Regions from separate parts of the Sinorhizobium sp. BJ1 genome, predicted to be linked through region 1. Evidence: predicted binding sites of a transcription regulator. Region 1 holds the regulator's gene; each other region holds the start of a gene.
The links. The regulator LexA, encoded in region 1, represses DNA repair genes until DNA is damaged. The targets are predictions, from matches to a motif close to TGTTCNNNNTGTGTTCNG.

Region 1 (3,919 bases):
TCCTTGATGATGGACGGGGCAACCCTGATCAACACGGCGCGGGGGGCGCTCGTCGATCAAACCGCGCTCATCGACAGGTTGAAGACGGGCGCGATCAACGCCGTCATCGACGTCACAGATCCCGAGGTGCCGGAAGATGCGTCGCCTCTTTATGATCTGCCGAACGTTTTCCTGACCCCGCACATCGCCGGCGCCGTCGGCCTCGAAAGGACACGTCTCGGCGAAATGGCTGTCGATGAAATCGAGCGTTTTCTTGAGGATCGGCCGCTGCTATTCGAGATCCACAAGAGCGACTTGGAGCGCATGGCATGAGCAATTTCGAAGCCGGCCTCTGCACCGTCACCTTCCGTAGCTTGCCCCCGGACAGAATTGTCGAGCTGGCCAGAGAAGCCCGGATTGCCGCAGCCGAATGGGCGGGGGATGCTCATGTTCCTCCCGGGAAGACATCCATAGCCCGGATTGTCGGGCGCCTCAGCAAAAGGGCTGGACTGACGACATCCTACGGCTCCTACGTCGCGCCACCGACCGACGACCTTTCCGAATTCGTGCGCGCAGTTGAAAGTGCGACCGCGCTCGGAGCCTCGAATATCCGCATTTGGCCCGGCACGCGCCGGCGCGATTCCAAGGACTACAACGCCGCTGAGAGACGCGCTGCGGCAGATGCGATCCGCGACATGGGCGCCGAGGCCGCGCGGCACGAGGTGACCGTGTCGTTGGAATATCATCCGCAATCCCTGACGGACACGACCGATTCGGCATGCCGCCTGATCGAGGCGATCGCCCACGACAATGTCTATCTCTATTGGCAGCCGCGGCCCGGGCTCGCGGTCGAGGAGGCGCTCGCCGAGGTCGCGCGGGTCGGTCAGCATGTGTCCCATGTCCACGTCTTCGCCTGGGACCGGGAGCGTAACCGCTTTCCCTTGGCGTCGGCGGCCGACTACTGGCGCACGATCCTCTCCGCCCTTCCGCGGTCTCGCTGGATCGGGCGGCGATTTGCGATGCTGGAATTCGTCGCCAATGACGACCCGGCCGCCTTTCTCGAGGATGCCGCGACACTCGAGCAAATCCTCACCCCGTGAAGAAGCGGGCGCCGCGGCGCGTACCCTTCTCGACCCCAACTTTAGGAAAACATGCGGTCGTCCCGGCACAAGGATGGACTGGCGAAGGCGGTGAAATCCGCCTATATACTTTGGTTTGCTGGGGTCGTAGCTCAGTTGGGAGAGCGCCGCAATCGCACTGCGGAGGTCGAGGGTTCGACTCCCTTCGACTCCACCAGGATTTCCCTCGCCGGAACACCACCAGAAACTGCATTCGCGCCTCACCTGCCGCGATCGCCTGTCCCGAAAGTAAAGGAACGCCGGCCGGACCCCTGGAGGTTGGTGGCACGGCGTTTACACGGACCGAAACGGACTTCTGGCATCGGCCCTCGCTTGCCAAAGAGCGTGATTTGAGAGAGACTTAGCTACTGGCATCATTGCATATCGGCAACTCCCGGAAGTGGAGAACATCATGCCCCTCAAATCTCTGATCGCCGTCACTGCAATCACGCTTCTCACACTTTCAGGATGCGCTTCGACGGGTGCAACGGGCAACACAACCTACACCCAATGGTACGGCCCCTATCCTGAACCTGATTTCGACGTTCTTAGCCCCGGCGGGTTGCGTCTCGCCTACTAGGAAGTGCTCGTCAGGCCGACGCGCAGGTCCCCCCGGACGAAGAGGACGTTCGCCCGAGGTGCGACGCTGCGCCGAAAGCGCCTCTCGCCAACACTTTGTCACTCCGGTCCGGCAATGCTCCCGGTTGCCGCGACGCGCCTCGACGCCCGGCTAAAGTTCACGGAATATTAAGTGCTTGCGGAACACATATGGAACGGATAGTTTCTGTTCTTGATTTGTTTCGCGAATCTGGAGTGACGCGCATGCTGACCCGCAAGCAACAGGAATTGCTTCTGTTCATTCACGAACGGATGAAGGAATCCGGGGTCCCGCCGTCCTTCGACGAGATGAAAGATGCGCTCGATCTCGCGTCGAAGTCGGGCATCCACCGGTTGATCACGGCGCTCGAGGAGCGCGGTTTCATTCGTCGGCTTCCCAATCGGGCCCGTGCGCTCGAGGTCATCAAACTGCCCGAGGCCTATTCGGCTCCCTCTCAGCCGCGACGCGGCTTCTCGCCGAGCGTCATCGAGGGCAGCCTGGGCAAGCCCCCGCTCGCGCCGAAGCCTGCGCCGACGCCGGTCGACAGCGCGTCCATGACGGTGCCCGTCATGGGGCGGATCGCCGCGGGCGTGCCGATTTCGGCCATTCAGAACAACACCCACGAAATTTCCGTACCGGTCGAGATGATCGGCAATGGCGAGCACTACGCGCTCGAAATCAAGGGCGATTCGATGATCGAGGCGGGCATCCTCGATGGGGATACGGTGATTATCCGAAACACGAGCACCGCCAGCCCGGGAGACATTGTCGTGGCGCTGATCGACGACGAGGAAGCAACCTTGAAGCGATTCCGCCGCAAGGGCGCATCGATCGCACTCGAGGCCGCGAATCCGGCTTACGAAACCCGGATATTCGGTCCCGACCGGGTAAAGATTCAGGGCAAACTCGTCGGCCTGATGCGGCGCTATCACTGAGCGGCTTGGGCAGTCTTGGCGACTTGTTAAGTGTTCGTCTGCCTCGGGCGCAAATATTAGGGCCACCACCGAACTATCTTTTGCCTGGAACCGCTCACGTCCGGCAAGCCCCCGGTCGTTCCCACTGCCACAACAGACGGGACTTACCTCCTTCGGCGCCGTCATTCGGCGAAAGTCGGAGGAAGCACATGGCAGAGGTCAGGAAATCCCCGGGGCGCGATCGTCGCCGCGTTGCTGCGGAACAGCCCTAGCTCACCGAAGAACAGGCTCGAAAGATCATCAAGGAAGCCGGCAATTCGCGCGCGAACGCGAACGCCATGGCGGAGAACGTCGAGAAGGCGTAGAGACCGGTGCGGGCGATAGGCCGACCCGGCGTTTTCGAATGTCCGGCCTTCGGCGCGATTCAAACCGATCGCGCTGAGCGGTGATATTTAAGGAATTGTTTGGAGGCCTCGCCCGGAATTGAACCGGGGTACAAGGATTTGCAGTCCTCTGCGTCACCACTCCGCCACGAGGCCTCTCGTGCTCGGAAAATCGAGCGATGGCGGGCGTTTAAAACGAATCCATGTGGAGCGCAAGAGGGAGAGGTCTAAAAAGGACATTCGCAAATAGCTTTGAACAGCCTGCAAGGCGGCACCGTTGGTGCCTGCGATTTATGGCGTTTCAATCGGCGTCGCTGCGGAGCGTGGCCTACTTCCCCGATGAATTCTGCGTTCCCCGTCGACGGGCCCACCAGACGGCGAGCTTGCGGCGGGCACGGCGCACTGCAGGAATGTCGTGGGACAGGACGAGCAAGCCGAGCGGAACCATCCAGAAGCCGAGGACCGGCAGAAAGCCGAGCAGACCGCAAACAACAAGTAGCGAGCCGATCAAAATCCGCAATACAGGCGAGTCGGGCAACGGGATCCGCCACTTGCCGAGCACGATTTGACGCGTTTGCGGATCGATGCCGAAGTACCTCTTCTTGCCGCCGTTCGTCATCACGCCTCTTTCATCCAACTTCCCAACAGTTGGTGCTTTCTCCACAGGCCCGCAACCGGCACCGTAGATTTTTTTTGAAAAACCGCTTGGCAAATCGACAAAGCATTTGTATTAGCAGCCTCACTTCTGCGGCGCAGATGATCCCTGGTAGCTCAGCGGTAGAGCACTCGACTGTTAATCGATAGGTCGCCGGTTCGAATCCGGCCCGGGGAGCCAGTTTCAGAAAAGGCCTGCACCTCATAGTGCAGGCCTTTTTAATTGCATCTTCAAAGACTTACCGTGACATGCGTACGCGTGAAGCCCCGTGG
Region 2 (3,919 bases), on a different contig from region 1:
CAGCATCTTGGCGAGATGCACCCGGTTGCGCTGACCGCCCGAGAGCGTGCCGACCTTCTGCTGCTGGTCACCGCCCTTGAAGTTGAAGGACGAGCAATAGGCCCGCGAATTCACCTCGTGCTTGCCGAGCTTGATGATGTCGTTGCCGCCGGAGATTTCCTCCCATACCGTCTTGTTGCCGTCGAGGGCATCGCGGCTCTGGTCGACATAGCCGAGCTGCACGCTCTCGCCGATGCGGAACGCGCCCTCTTCGGGCTGCTCTTGGCCGGTGATCATCCGGAAGAGCGTCGTCTTGCCGGCGCCGTTCGGGCCGATGACGCCGACGATACCGCCCGGTGGCAGCTTGAAGCTCAGCCCTTCGATCAGCAGCTGGTCGTCATACCCCTTGGAAATATTCTCCGCTTCGATGACCACCTGGCCGAGCCGTTCGCCGACCGGAATAATGATCTGGGCGTCGCCCGGACGCCGGTCGGCCGCTGCCTTGACCAGCTCGTCATAGGCGCGGATACGCGCCTTGGACTTGGCCTGCCGGGCCTTGGGGCTTGAGGCGATCCACTCCTGCTCGCGGCTGATGGCCTTCTGGCGGGTCGCCTCTTCACGGCCTTCCTGAGTCATGCGCTTGGATTTTGCCTGCAGATAGGCGGAATAGTTGCCCTCATAAGGAATGCCGCGGCCGCGATCGAGCTCGAGAATCCAACCGGTGACGTTATCGAGGAAGTAGCGATCGTGCGTGATCATCAGCACGGCGCCCGGATATTCGCGCAGGTGCTTTTCGAGCCAGGCGATCGTCTCGGCGTCGAGATGGTTCGTCGGTTCGTCGAGCAGCAACAGGTCCGGCTGCGCCAGCAGCAGCTTGCAGAGCGCGACGCGGCGCTTCTCACCGCCCGACAGGTTGGTGACCTCGGCGTCGCCCGGCGGGCAACGCAGCGCGTCCATTGCCATCTCAACCTGGCTGTCGAGGTCCCAGAGGTTCTGGCTGTCGATGATGTCCTGGAGCTTCGCGCCCTCTTCCGCCGTCTCGTCGGAATAGTTCATCATCAGTTCGTTGTAGCGGTCGATGATCGCCTTCTTCGCAGCCACCCCTTCCATGACGTTCTCTAGCACGTTCTTCTGCGCATCGAGTTGAGGCTCCTGCGGCAGATAGCCGACCGTCGCGCCCTCGGCGACCCAGGCCTCGCCGGTATATTCGTGGTCGAGCCCGGCCATGATCCTGAGAACGGTCGACTTACCGGCGCCGTTGGGGCCGAGAATGCCGATCTTGGCGTCCGGGTAGAACGACAGATGGATGTTCTCCAGGACCTTCTTGTTGCCATAGGCCTTGTTGAGCCCGGCCATGTGATAGATGAACTGACGTGCCATAAAGGGATGCTCCGCATCGGAAGGAAAATTTGCCCGCTATGTAGGCGAATTATGGTGGCGGGGCAATCGCCAAAGGCCTGCCCCGCGCCGTTCCTTCGTTGCGATGAGGCCTTCCGCTCAGCCTCGTCCGGCTGCGTCGGCGATCCCCTTGGCGCATTTGAACTCGGTCGGCCCGGCCGCTTTCATCAGGCTTCCAAGGTCCGCCCTGTCAGAGAGATCACCGGAAAGTCCGATGGTCAGTCCGGTGATCACGCTGCGGCCGTCGACGGTCTGGCAGCGCATGCGTACCCGGTCGCCAGCCCCCGCCCCGAAACTCTGGTCGAAGGCCGCTTTGATCTGCAGCTCGCCGATCTCCGAACCGATCTTGTCGGCAAAGAGGGCTCTCACTGCCGATCCGTTCAGCTGGTCGAGAAGACGCAACTGCAGCGAGAAATATGCTTCCGCATTCTCGGTCTGGCAGGTGCCGCTGCGCAGCCATTGGTGCCGGTCGAGGCCGGACTTTACTCCCGGCATGGCGACGAGCAGACGCGCTGCGGTCTCGTCCGCCATGGCGAGCTTCGGCAGGTCGAGCCAATCGCCCTTGCGGTCTTGCGCCTTCAGCTCCGCCTCCACGCCGCAATAGCTCTTCTTCAAAGGCCAAAGGCCGTGAAGCGAAAAATGCGTGGCATCGAACCGCTCGGACGTCTGGTCGACGCATTCCTTGCGCGTCGGCCGCGTCTCGCAAAAGCCCGGCTGCCAGCTGACCGCCAGCACATATTGCGTCGTCCCGATTGCCGGCGCCGTCTTCGCCTCTTCACCCGGCGCCTCCTCCGCTGCGGCGAGGGACGACAGCCCCAAACCCAGAGCAAGCACTGCAACTCTCACCACCTGTATCATAGCCCGCACTGCCATATTGGCCTCCAGCAAAACAAAACAAGAACAAAATATCAACAAAAGCGGGAAACTTGCAACCCCCAATATATCTCTCCGAATTCGTTCTGATCTCATGCAAGAAGCAACAAGCAGCGATTGCCTTTGCCAGCCAAATCGATTTGATATCTCGCGGAGTGTTCGGCGCACTGGAGTCTCCCGCCCTGTCAATGAGCAAGGGCTGCCTCAACTTGGCGAGCGCATTCAGGCCTGGCGATTTGTATGGGAGTGAGGCACATGTTCGGGCAACTAAGGACGCTTCAGAGCCCGACAGGCGCGACGCTCGGCTGGCGCCACTGGCCGGCTTGCGATGCAGCGGAGGGCATCCTGCTGATCAGCCACGGGCTGGCCGAACATTCCGGCCGCTACGCCCGCTTTGCCGAAACCATGGCCAGGCATGGATTCCATGTCTATGCATACGACCATCGCGGCCACGGCGAGAGCCGCGCGCCGGATGCGCAGCTTGGTCTATTCTCCCAGCGCGGCGGCTTCGAAAAGGTGATCGCTGATCTGCGCCACATGCGCGAGATGGCCGTTACCAATCATCCCGGCCTGCCGATAGTACTTTTCGGCCATTCGATGGGCGGACTGATCGCCCTCAACGCCGCCGAGAGCGACCCAGAACTCTATGACGCTCTGGCCGTCTGGAATTCCAACTTCCGCCCTGGTCTCGCCGGCCGAGGCGCCCTGGCGATCCTTGCGATCGAGCGGATGCTGAAGGGCTCGGACGTTCCAAGCCCGCTGCTGTCGAAGCTCACCTTCGGTGCGTGGAGCAAGGCCATTGCCGACCGGAAGACGGATTTCGACTGGCTGTCGCGCGACCAGGATGAAGTTTCCAAATATGTCGCCGATCCGCTTTGCGGCTTTGATGCCAGCGTGTCGCTCTGGATCGACGTTTTCGAACTTGCCTTTGCCGGCGCGCGGTCCGACCGGCTTGCCCGTTTGCCCGCGAAGCTGCCGGTCCATCTGGTCGGTGGTAGCGCCGATCCTTCAACCATGAACGGCGACGCCATCGGCTGGCTCGGCCGACGCATGAAGGCGCGCGGCATGACAGATGTGACGGTCACGATCTACCAGGGGATGCGCCACGAGACGCTCAACGAAATCGGCCGCGAGACCGCGACGGAAGACTTCGTCCGCTGGTGCCTGGAAGCCGTCGGCGCGGAAAGCCGCGCAATCGAACGAATGTGACATAGATCGTCCGGTCCGACGTTGATGGTGGCGCGCCGGCGATCTGAACTCGGAATGAAAGAAACGCATTGGGAGGTGCTGACATGAAAACGGGTGGGCAACTGGTGGTCGAGGCGCTGGTCGCAAACGGTGTGAGACGCATCTCCTGCGTGCCGGGCGAAAGCTATCTGGCCGTGTTGGATGCGCTCTACGACACCGACATCGACGTCGTCGTCTGCCGCCAGGAAGGCGGTGCGGCGATGATGGCGGACACATGGGGCCGGCTGACCGGCGAACCGGGCATCTGCATGGTCACGCGCGGCCCCGGCGCGACCAATGCCTCGGCCGGGCTCCATGTCGCCCGCCAAGATTCGATCCCGATGATCCTCTTCATCGGCCAGGTGCAGCGCGACGCCCGCGAACGCGAGGCCTTCCAGGAGATCGAGTATCGCCGCGCCCTGACGGAGGTCGCAAAATGGGT
Region 3 (3,919 bases), on a different contig from region 1:
TTGGCAATATTGCGCCGTGTGGGCGGTGCAGTCGGTCAGCGAGCCGATATAGGTGTTTTGGCGGCGACGCTCCGTATCGGCGCCGACTGCGGCGGCGAGCGACATCGCGAATACGACCATCAGAAGGCTGATGATGGTGAGGCGGCGAGCGAGAATATCCATTGTTCTGTCCGTGGGCTGGAGCGCGTTCAAATCGATTGAGCGTCTTTTCGCACAACCAAACTGAATTCTTGCTGAGATGCTCGTTCATCTGCCGTTCATCTTGGGCGCCGTGCTCTTGCCGGCGCCGGCGTGCGTTCCTACGTGTGTGTGCCCCGCAACCTTAGGAGACACCGCCTATGACCGCTCCCATCGAGCTCTATTACTGGCCGACACCGAACGGCTGGAAGATCACCATCATGCTGGAGGAGCTCGGCGTTCCCTATGCGGTCAAATACATCAATATCGGCCGCGGCGACCAATTCGCGCCGGATTTCCTGAGGATATCGCCAAACAACCGCATGCCGGCCATCATCGATCCGGACGGTCCGGGCGGCGAGCCGATATCGATCTTCGAATCCGGCGCGATCCTGCAATATCTCGGCCGCAAATACGGGAAGTTCTACCCGGCCGACGAGCGCGCCCGCGTCGAGGTCGAGCAATGGCTCTACTGGCAGGTTGGCGGTCTGGGCCCGATGGCGGGGCAGGCCCATCATTTCCGGCTCTATGCGCCGGAGGAGATCCGATACGGCATCGACCGTTACACCAATGAAGTGAACCGTCTCTATGGCGTCATGAACAAGCGGCTCATCGATCGGCCGTTCCTTGCCGGTGAATATTCGATCGCCGACATGGCCGCCATCGGTTGGGTGATCCCGCACGAGAACCAGGGCCAGGATCTCAATGATTTCCCGAACCTGAAGCGCTGGTTCGACACGATGCTCGCCCGACCGGCTGTCCAGACGGCGATCGAGGTGGGCAAGGAAGAGCGAGCCCGTCAGAAGAGCCTTGCCGAGGACGAGGAAGCGCAGAAAATCCTGTTCGGGCAGCGCGCCCGCTGAAACGACGGCGGGGGCGGCCACGGCAGACCGCCCTCGCTTGATTCTGAAAGAACTAAAGCCGCGTCCAGGTCTGGGACTTGCACAGCACTTTAAGCACGCAGCCTTTCATCTTCAGCGAATTGCCGTCGACCGAACCCGAACCGCTATAGGTCTTGTCGTTTTCCGGGTCGGTGATCTCGCCGCTGTAGCTGCCACCGGTTCCGGCAAGGTTGCCGATGCGTTTGCCGGCGTGCTTGCCCGTCTTCAGCGTCACGCAGAAGGCGCCACCGCATGGGGCGATTTCCGCCGTGGCTCCGCTCGCTGTCTTCCAGTTGCCGAGAATTGGTTCGGCGGCTTGAGCCGCTCCCACCACTCCGAAGGCGAGCGCCGCGCTGACGAGCAAAGTTCGAATCATTCAAAGTCCTCCTTTGGAGGCGGTCGGCTGCCAGCCGCCGCGATCTGGATACCTCGCACCGGCGGCCTCCTCGCCGCCTGAGCGCTGCACGATAACTTACGCGTACGTAAAGGTAAATACGTGCCAGCAGCGCGAAAATAGCCGCGGCTGAACGCTGGTTATGCGTCGCGGAAGGCGCCAGCGGTCGAGCGGCAGATTTGTTCTTGGTTAGCGATCGGTTGAAATCCGAGATTGAATTTTTCGTAAATTTTGAACCGGTTTGTCGGTCCCCCAGGCGCTCCGATGCTTAACAAAAACCCAAGTTTACCAAGTGTTTGAACTTTGTTTGCGGCAAATTAATCATGCATTTTAAGCGCGTATTGAAGGCCCCGGGGCATACTCGAACCATAAGACGAGCGGAGACAACGCCCCGCCAAATCAGACCGGAGCCGACGCCGCAGAAGACGGCGCGTTACCGGAAAGCCCGCCAAGAGGCAAGACTGAAACAGGGACAATAAACAAGCAACTGAAGCCGGGCGCGCCCCGAAGGGGCGTGCCGCTTCGGCTGAACCAACAAAGAACGACAGGGACAAGACAAATGGCACGCTTTCACTTCGAGATCACGTCGGATGCGGCATTGGGCGGCGAAAACCGGGCCGACGCTCTTTGCGAAATGGGCCTCGCCTATGCGACCGGTCGCGGCCGACCGGTCGACCTGGTGGCCGCCCATAAGTGGCTGAACATCGCCGCCATCAAAGGCTCGGACCGCGCAGCCGACCTTCGCGCCGACCTTGCGGCGACGATGAGCAAGACCGACCTTGCCGCGGCCCTGCGCGCGGCACGCGAATGGATGACCGTGCATTGATCCCATACGAGGCGCGCGGCAGTCGCTCTAAGTCTCGGCCAGGCTCTTGAGCACTGCGGGCAGGGCGGACTCGAGCAATTCCATCTCGGCGTCAGGCCCCGTGCTGATGCGGATGCAGCGATTGAGCGGCGCGACGCCCGGCATACGGATGAAGATGCCGTGATCGTTCATCAGCCGGTCGACGATCGCCCGGGCGTAGGCCGCATCCCGTCCGCAGTCGACAGCGACGAAATTCGTCGCCGAGGGTAGCGGCAGAAGCCCGGCATGACGCGCAATGCGCGCGATCCGGTCGCGCGACGCCGCGATCCGCTGCGTCACTTCCTTCAGATATTGCTGGTCGGAAAGCGCGGTGATCGCCGCAGCGACACCGACACGATTCATGCCGAAATGATTGCGGATCTTGTCGAAGGCCTGTGCGGTACCCGGCGTCGTCAGCGCATAGCCGACGCGCGCGCCGGCGAGACCATAGGCCTTGGAGAAGGTGCGGGTTCGGATGACGTTCGGCCGGTCGATCAGGCTATCGATCGGCGGCAGAGTCTCGGGCGGAGCCGTTTCACAATAGGCTTCGTCGAGGATGAGCAGTGTCGTTTCCGGCAGGGCGGCCGCGAACTCGATGACGCGTTCGGCCGGCCACCAGCTCCCCATCGGATTGTCGGGATTGGCAAAATAGACGAGCGGCGCCGCCTCGCGCTTCACGGCCGCAAGCAGGCCATCGAGGTCTTCGCGGTCATCGACGTAAGGTACGGTGACGAGCCGGCCGCCATGGCCTGCGACGTGGTAATTGAAAGTCGGATAGCCTCCGAATGAAGTGACCACCGGCATGCCCTGCTCGATGACGAGGCGGACGATCTGCCCGAGCAGACCGTCGATTCCCTCTCCGACGGCAATATTGGCCGGCGATGTACCGAGATGCGCCGCGAGCGCATGCCTCAAGTCGTAATTTTCGGGATCGGCATATTTCCAGGTTTCGCTGGCGGCTCGCTCAATGGCGCGCAATACCGAATCGGCCGGGCCGAATCCGCTCTCGTTGGCGCCGATGCGGGCCGCGATCCCGCGGCCGCGCTGCCGCTCGATCGCTTCCGGACCGACGAACGGAATCGTGGCCGGCAGGGATTGGACAAGCGGCGTGAAACGAGAGAATGCAGACATCTGGATAACCTGAGCTCCGTTCGAAAAGCGCCGCGGAAGTTATCGCATCGCGACGCCGAGCGGAATGCGCAAAAGTGACTGCGGTCAGCTTCTGCCCGGCAATGCGACAGTCTGCCTCGCAGGTGCGGGGCGATAGGCGCTGGGCCTAGGTTTGGCGTTGCCGGACTGACCCGTGAAAAATTCGTGGCGTACGATTTGGTGAAGGAAAGTCTCGTCGATGGCCTTGATGAATTGCACGCCGATTCGGTTGTCCCGCCGGTGGACCTCGGCGCAGCCAATCCGGAAATTCGTTCCGATGATGTGGAGATAGTAATGCGAAGACAGGCCGATTGTCGTGCTTACGGAGAAACTCGCTCCACCGCGCGAGATATCGATCATCTTGCAAGCGTGGATCGACACGCCGCCGAGGGCCGGCCGCACCGACATCAGCGTTGCGGCATGCCCGATCGCGAAGCGGTCGTAGCGCCGCTCGTAGAGCGGAGATGGGACAAG
Region 4 (3,919 bases), on a different contig from region 1:
CCCATGGCGTGAACGCCGGAATCGGTTCGGCCGGCGCCGCGGATCGAGACGGTTTCGCCGGTCAAGGACAGGACCGCCTTCTCGATTGCCCCCTGGACGGAGGGGCCGTTCTCCTGCCGCTGCCAGCCGACATAGTCGGACCCGTCATATTCGACGGTCAGGCGATAGCGCGGCATCAGGCAATCCTCGTGCCGACGCCGATCGGCGTGCCGCGCAGGAACTCCGGCGTGGCAAGCGACTTGCCGCCCGCCCGCTGCAAGCGCGTCGGCCGAACTGCTCCCTCACCGCAGGCGATCGTCAAGGCATCGTCCAGAACCGTGCCGGGCGAGCCGGCCCCTGCCGCAGGCTCCGAGCCCAGCACCTTGATGCGCTCAATCCGTCCGGCGATCTCGAGTTCGAACCAGGTGCCCGGAAAAGGCGACAGACCGCGGATATGGTTGTGTACGTCGGCCGCCGATCTCGTGAAGTCGACGCGCGTCTCGTCCTTGGCGATCTTGGCGGCGTAGACGACGCCTTCCTCGGGCTGCGGCGTCAGCGTCAGTTCGTCCGCCTCGAGCTTCGCCATCGCTTCCTTCATCAGCGCCGCCCCGACATGCATCAGCTTGTCGTGCAGTTCGCCGGCCGTCATCGTCTCGCCGATCGGCACAGTCTTTGTGAGGGCGACGGGGCCCGTGTCGAGCCCCTTGTCCATCTTCATCACCATCATGCCGGTTTCGCGATCGCCGGCCATGATCGCCCGCTGGATCGGTGCCGCACCCCGCCAGCGTGGCAGGAGCGAAGCGTGACCGTTATAGCAGCCGTGGCGGGTGCCCGAGAGGATTTCCTCCGGCAAAAGCAGACCATAGGCGACGACGACCGCGACATCGGCGTCAAAATCGCGAAAGGTCTGCCGATCCGCCGCGTCCCTGAAGTTGACGGGCGTCAACACCGGAACGCCGAGAAGTTCGGCCGCCTGATGCACCGGCGACTTCTTGAGATCCAGGCCGCGCCGGCCGCCGGGGCGCGGCGGCTGCGTATAAACGGCGGCGATCTCGTGGCGGGCCTCGACGAGGGCGGAGAGCGTCGGCACCGAGAATTCCGGCGTGCCCATGAAGATGATGCGAAGCGGCAAGGCGGTGAACTCCGTCTCTCTACAGCGCCGCGCGCCTTATCAGGCGCGCAAAGGTCGCTGTAGCACTTTGAATTGCTGCATGTCTTTGTCCTTAAATCGAAGTCGATTTAAGGAGACATGCAGTAGTCGCCCGAAACAGGGCAGCGGCTCCGGTTCAAGCGTCGCTCGACGCAGTGTGCGACGATCAAATCGCCTTGGCGCCGCGTGTCTTGGCTGCCTTGGTGAACTTGCGGATCACCATGTCGCGCTTAAGCTTGGAGATATAGTCGATGAACAGAACGCCGTTCAGATGATCGATCTCGTGCTGCAGGCAGGTGGCGAGCAGACCGTCGGCCTCGACCGATTGCTCCTTGCCGTCGCGGTCGCGAAATTCGACGGTGATCGCCGCCGGCCGCTCGACCTCGGCATAGTAGTCCGGAATCGACAGGCAGCCTTCCTCGTAGACCGAGCGCTCCTCGGAGGACCGGACGATCTTCGGATTGATGAAAACCAAAGGCTTCTTCTCTTCGCCCTCTTTCGAGACGTCGAGGACGAGCAGGCGTCTCGGCACGCCGATCTGGATCGCCGCGAGACCGATGCCGGGGGCGTCATACATGGTCTCGAGCATATCGTCGGCAAGGCGGCGAATGTCGTCGTCGATCGTCTCTACCGGCGTGGATACCTGGCGCAGAACGGGATCGGGAAGAATGATGAGCGGCTTGATCGTCATGCTGCTCCCATAGCCGATCTTTCAGTGCGGGCGCAAGAAAATTGCCGAGCGACAGCATCCACAGTTTGTTCTTGGTTTGATCTGGTTTTTGGATGCGAATCTGTTTAGGCTGCGGCCATGGAGCCCAATGCCTTTGCCTTCGACCAGCCGTTGTTCCTCATCGGCACCTTTCCCGTAACGGCTGGCCACCTGGTCACCGTTGCCGCTCTCCTGTTCGTTTTGCTAGCGATTGCATCCGCTCGCAGGGCGCGCGCGCTTGACGCCGACGACCGGGACCGGCAGCTATCGGCGCTCCTGGCGGCGCAGACCGAGATGCAGGGACGCATCGCCGCGATGGCGGAGGTGTTCGGCACGCGGCAGACAGAACTCAATCAAACGCTCAGCCAGCGCATCGACGGTATGACGCACCGGATCGGCGCCTCGATCAGCGAGCAGACGAAGGCGACGCATGAGAACCTGCGGCGGCTGCAGGAGCGGCTGGCGGTCATCGACAGCGCCCAGAACAACATCCAGTCGCTCGCGAAAGACATGGCCGGGTTGCAGAGCATTCTTGCCAACAAGCAGACACGCGGCGCCTTCGGCCAGTCGCGCATGGAGGCGATCGTCGCCGACGGCCTGCCCATGGGCGCCTTCACCTTCCAGGCGACGCTCTCGAACGGCGCGCGGCCGGATTGCATCATCCGCATGCCGAACGACCAGCCGCCGCTCGTCATCGACGCGAAGTTCCCGCTCGAAGCCTGGAACGCCATGCGCGATGCGCCGAGTGCCGAGCGGCGCCAGCAGGCGGCGCAGTCCTTCCGGCGCGACATGGAGGTGCACATTCGCGATATCGCCAGCAAATACCTGCTCGCCGGCGAAACGCAGGACACGGCCTTCCTCTTCGTTCCGTCCGAATCGATCTTCGCCGAAATCCACGAGCATTTCGAAGCCATCGTGCAGAAGGCCCATCGCCAGCGTGTCGTCATCGTCTCGCCGTCGCTGCTGCTCCTCTCCATCCAGGTGATCCAGGCGATCCTCAAGGATGCCCGCATGCGCGAGCAGGCGCATCTGATCCAGGGCGAGGTGGTGCGGCTCATGGAGGATTTGTCGCGGCTCGACGAACGGGTCAGAAAGCTGCAGGGGCACTTCGCCATGACGCAGAAGGACGTCGAAGACATCTTGATCTCCTCGGACAAGCTGACGCGGCGCGGCGCCAAGATCGAGGCGCTCGAGCTGCAAGCGGTCACGCCGGTCGCGCAGGACGCCAAGGCGGCGGGAGACAAGGCGACGGGCGACAAGGCTGCGGGCGACAGGGGTGACCGGACGGTCGACAACCGCATCGGGCAATTGAAGCTGCGGGTGGTTGACGAGGACTGACAGGCTCGGGCACTCTCCGGCAAAATCAGCAACCCGACGGGATACCTTCACATGATCACTGTCTTTGGGTCCATCAACATGGACCTGATCGCCACGACCGCACGCCTTCCGAAGCCCGGCGAAACCGTCGCCGGAACGGGCTTTTCCACCGCCGCCGGCGGCAAGGGCGCAAACCAGGCGCTGGCAGCCCGTCGCGCCGGTGCTTCTGTCCGCATGGCCGGCGCCGTCGGCTCGGACAGCTTCGCGGAAGGCGCGCTTGCCCTGCTCAAGGCTGCTGGCACCGACCTTGGCCTCACCAAGACCGTCGGCGCACCGACCGGGACCGCGCATATCCTCGTCGGCGGCGATGGCGAGAACGTCATCGTCGTCGTCGCCAGCGCCAATGCCACGGTGAGCGAGGGCGACGCGGTTTCCGCCGTCGAGCAGATGTCGGCCGGCGACACGCTGATGCTGCAGCTCGAAATTCCCGCTGCCTCGATGGAAAAGGCGCTCGTAGAGGCAAAACGCCGCGGCATCCGCTCGATCATTAATATCGCGCCGCTGACGCCGGAGGCCGCCCGCCTCGGCCGCATGGCCGATATCGTGATCGCCAACGAGACCGAGTTTGAGCTGCTCGCGGGCAGAAGCGGGATCGCCGGCGCCGAACGGGAAGCGGCGATAAAAGGCCTCCACGATGAAACCGGACAAACCGTCATCGTCACGCTCGGCGCCGAAGGGGTTGCCGCCGCCCATCAGGGCGAAAT

Region 2: CO676_RS07725 (ribonuclease) is a predicted target of LexA. The motif match lies at 2,263-2,280, and genes of this name have one in related genera.
Region 3: CO676_RS04520 (sel1 repeat family protein) is a predicted target of LexA. The motif match lies at 1,979-1,996, and genes of this name have one in related genera.
Region 4: CO676_RS01450 (DNA recombination protein RmuC) is a predicted target of LexA. The motif match lies at 1,887-1,904, and genes of this name have one in related genera.

What each region holds. Positions count from the first base shown of each region.
Region 1 is NZ_NWTH01000005.1:454,584-458,502, forward strand. It holds gene CO676_RS10610 (hydroxyacid dehydrogenase) at 1-312, shown strand, start outside; gene CO676_RS10615 (TIM barrel protein) at 309-1,079, shown strand; tRNA gene CO676_RS10620 (tRNA-Ala) at 1,200-1,275, shown strand; gene CO676_RS35190 (hypothetical protein) at 1,510-1,677, shown strand; gene lexA (transcriptional repressor LexA) at 1,920-2,630, shown strand; tRNA gene CO676_RS10640 (tRNA-Cys) at 3,075-3,148, opposite strand; gene CO676_RS10645 (hypothetical protein) at 3,321-3,611, opposite strand; tRNA gene CO676_RS10650 (tRNA-Asn) at 3,753-3,827, shown strand.
Region 2 is NZ_NWTH01000004.1:335,423-339,341, reverse strand. It holds gene ettA (energy-dependent translational throttle protein EttA) at 1-1,359, opposite strand, end outside; gene CO676_RS07725 (ribonuclease) at 1,477-2,250, opposite strand; gene CO676_RS07720 (alpha/beta hydrolase) at 2,506-3,459, shown strand; gene CO676_RS07715 (thiamine pyrophosphate-binding protein) at 3,543-3,919, shown strand, end outside.
Region 3 is NZ_NWTH01000003.1:243,129-247,047, reverse strand. It holds gene CO676_RS04535 (hypothetical protein) at 1-162, opposite strand, end outside; gene CO676_RS04530 (glutathione S-transferase N-terminal domain-containing protein) at 339-1,040, shown strand; gene CO676_RS04525 (DUF2147 domain-containing protein) at 1,093-1,434, opposite strand; gene CO676_RS04520 (sel1 repeat family protein) at 2,012-2,278, shown strand; gene CO676_RS04515 (pyridoxal phosphate-dependent aminotransferase) at 2,306-3,427, opposite strand; gene CO676_RS04510 (PilZ domain-containing protein) at 3,512-3,919, opposite strand, start outside.
Region 4 is NZ_NWTH01000001.1:287,608-291,526, reverse strand. It holds gene truA (tRNA pseudouridine(38-40) synthase TruA) at 1-176, opposite strand, end outside; gene fmt (methionyl-tRNA formyltransferase) at 176-1,111, opposite strand; gene def (peptide deformylase) at 1,296-1,820, opposite strand; gene CO676_RS01450 (DNA recombination protein RmuC) at 1,938-3,176, shown strand; gene CO676_RS01445 (ribokinase) at 3,228-3,919, shown strand, end outside.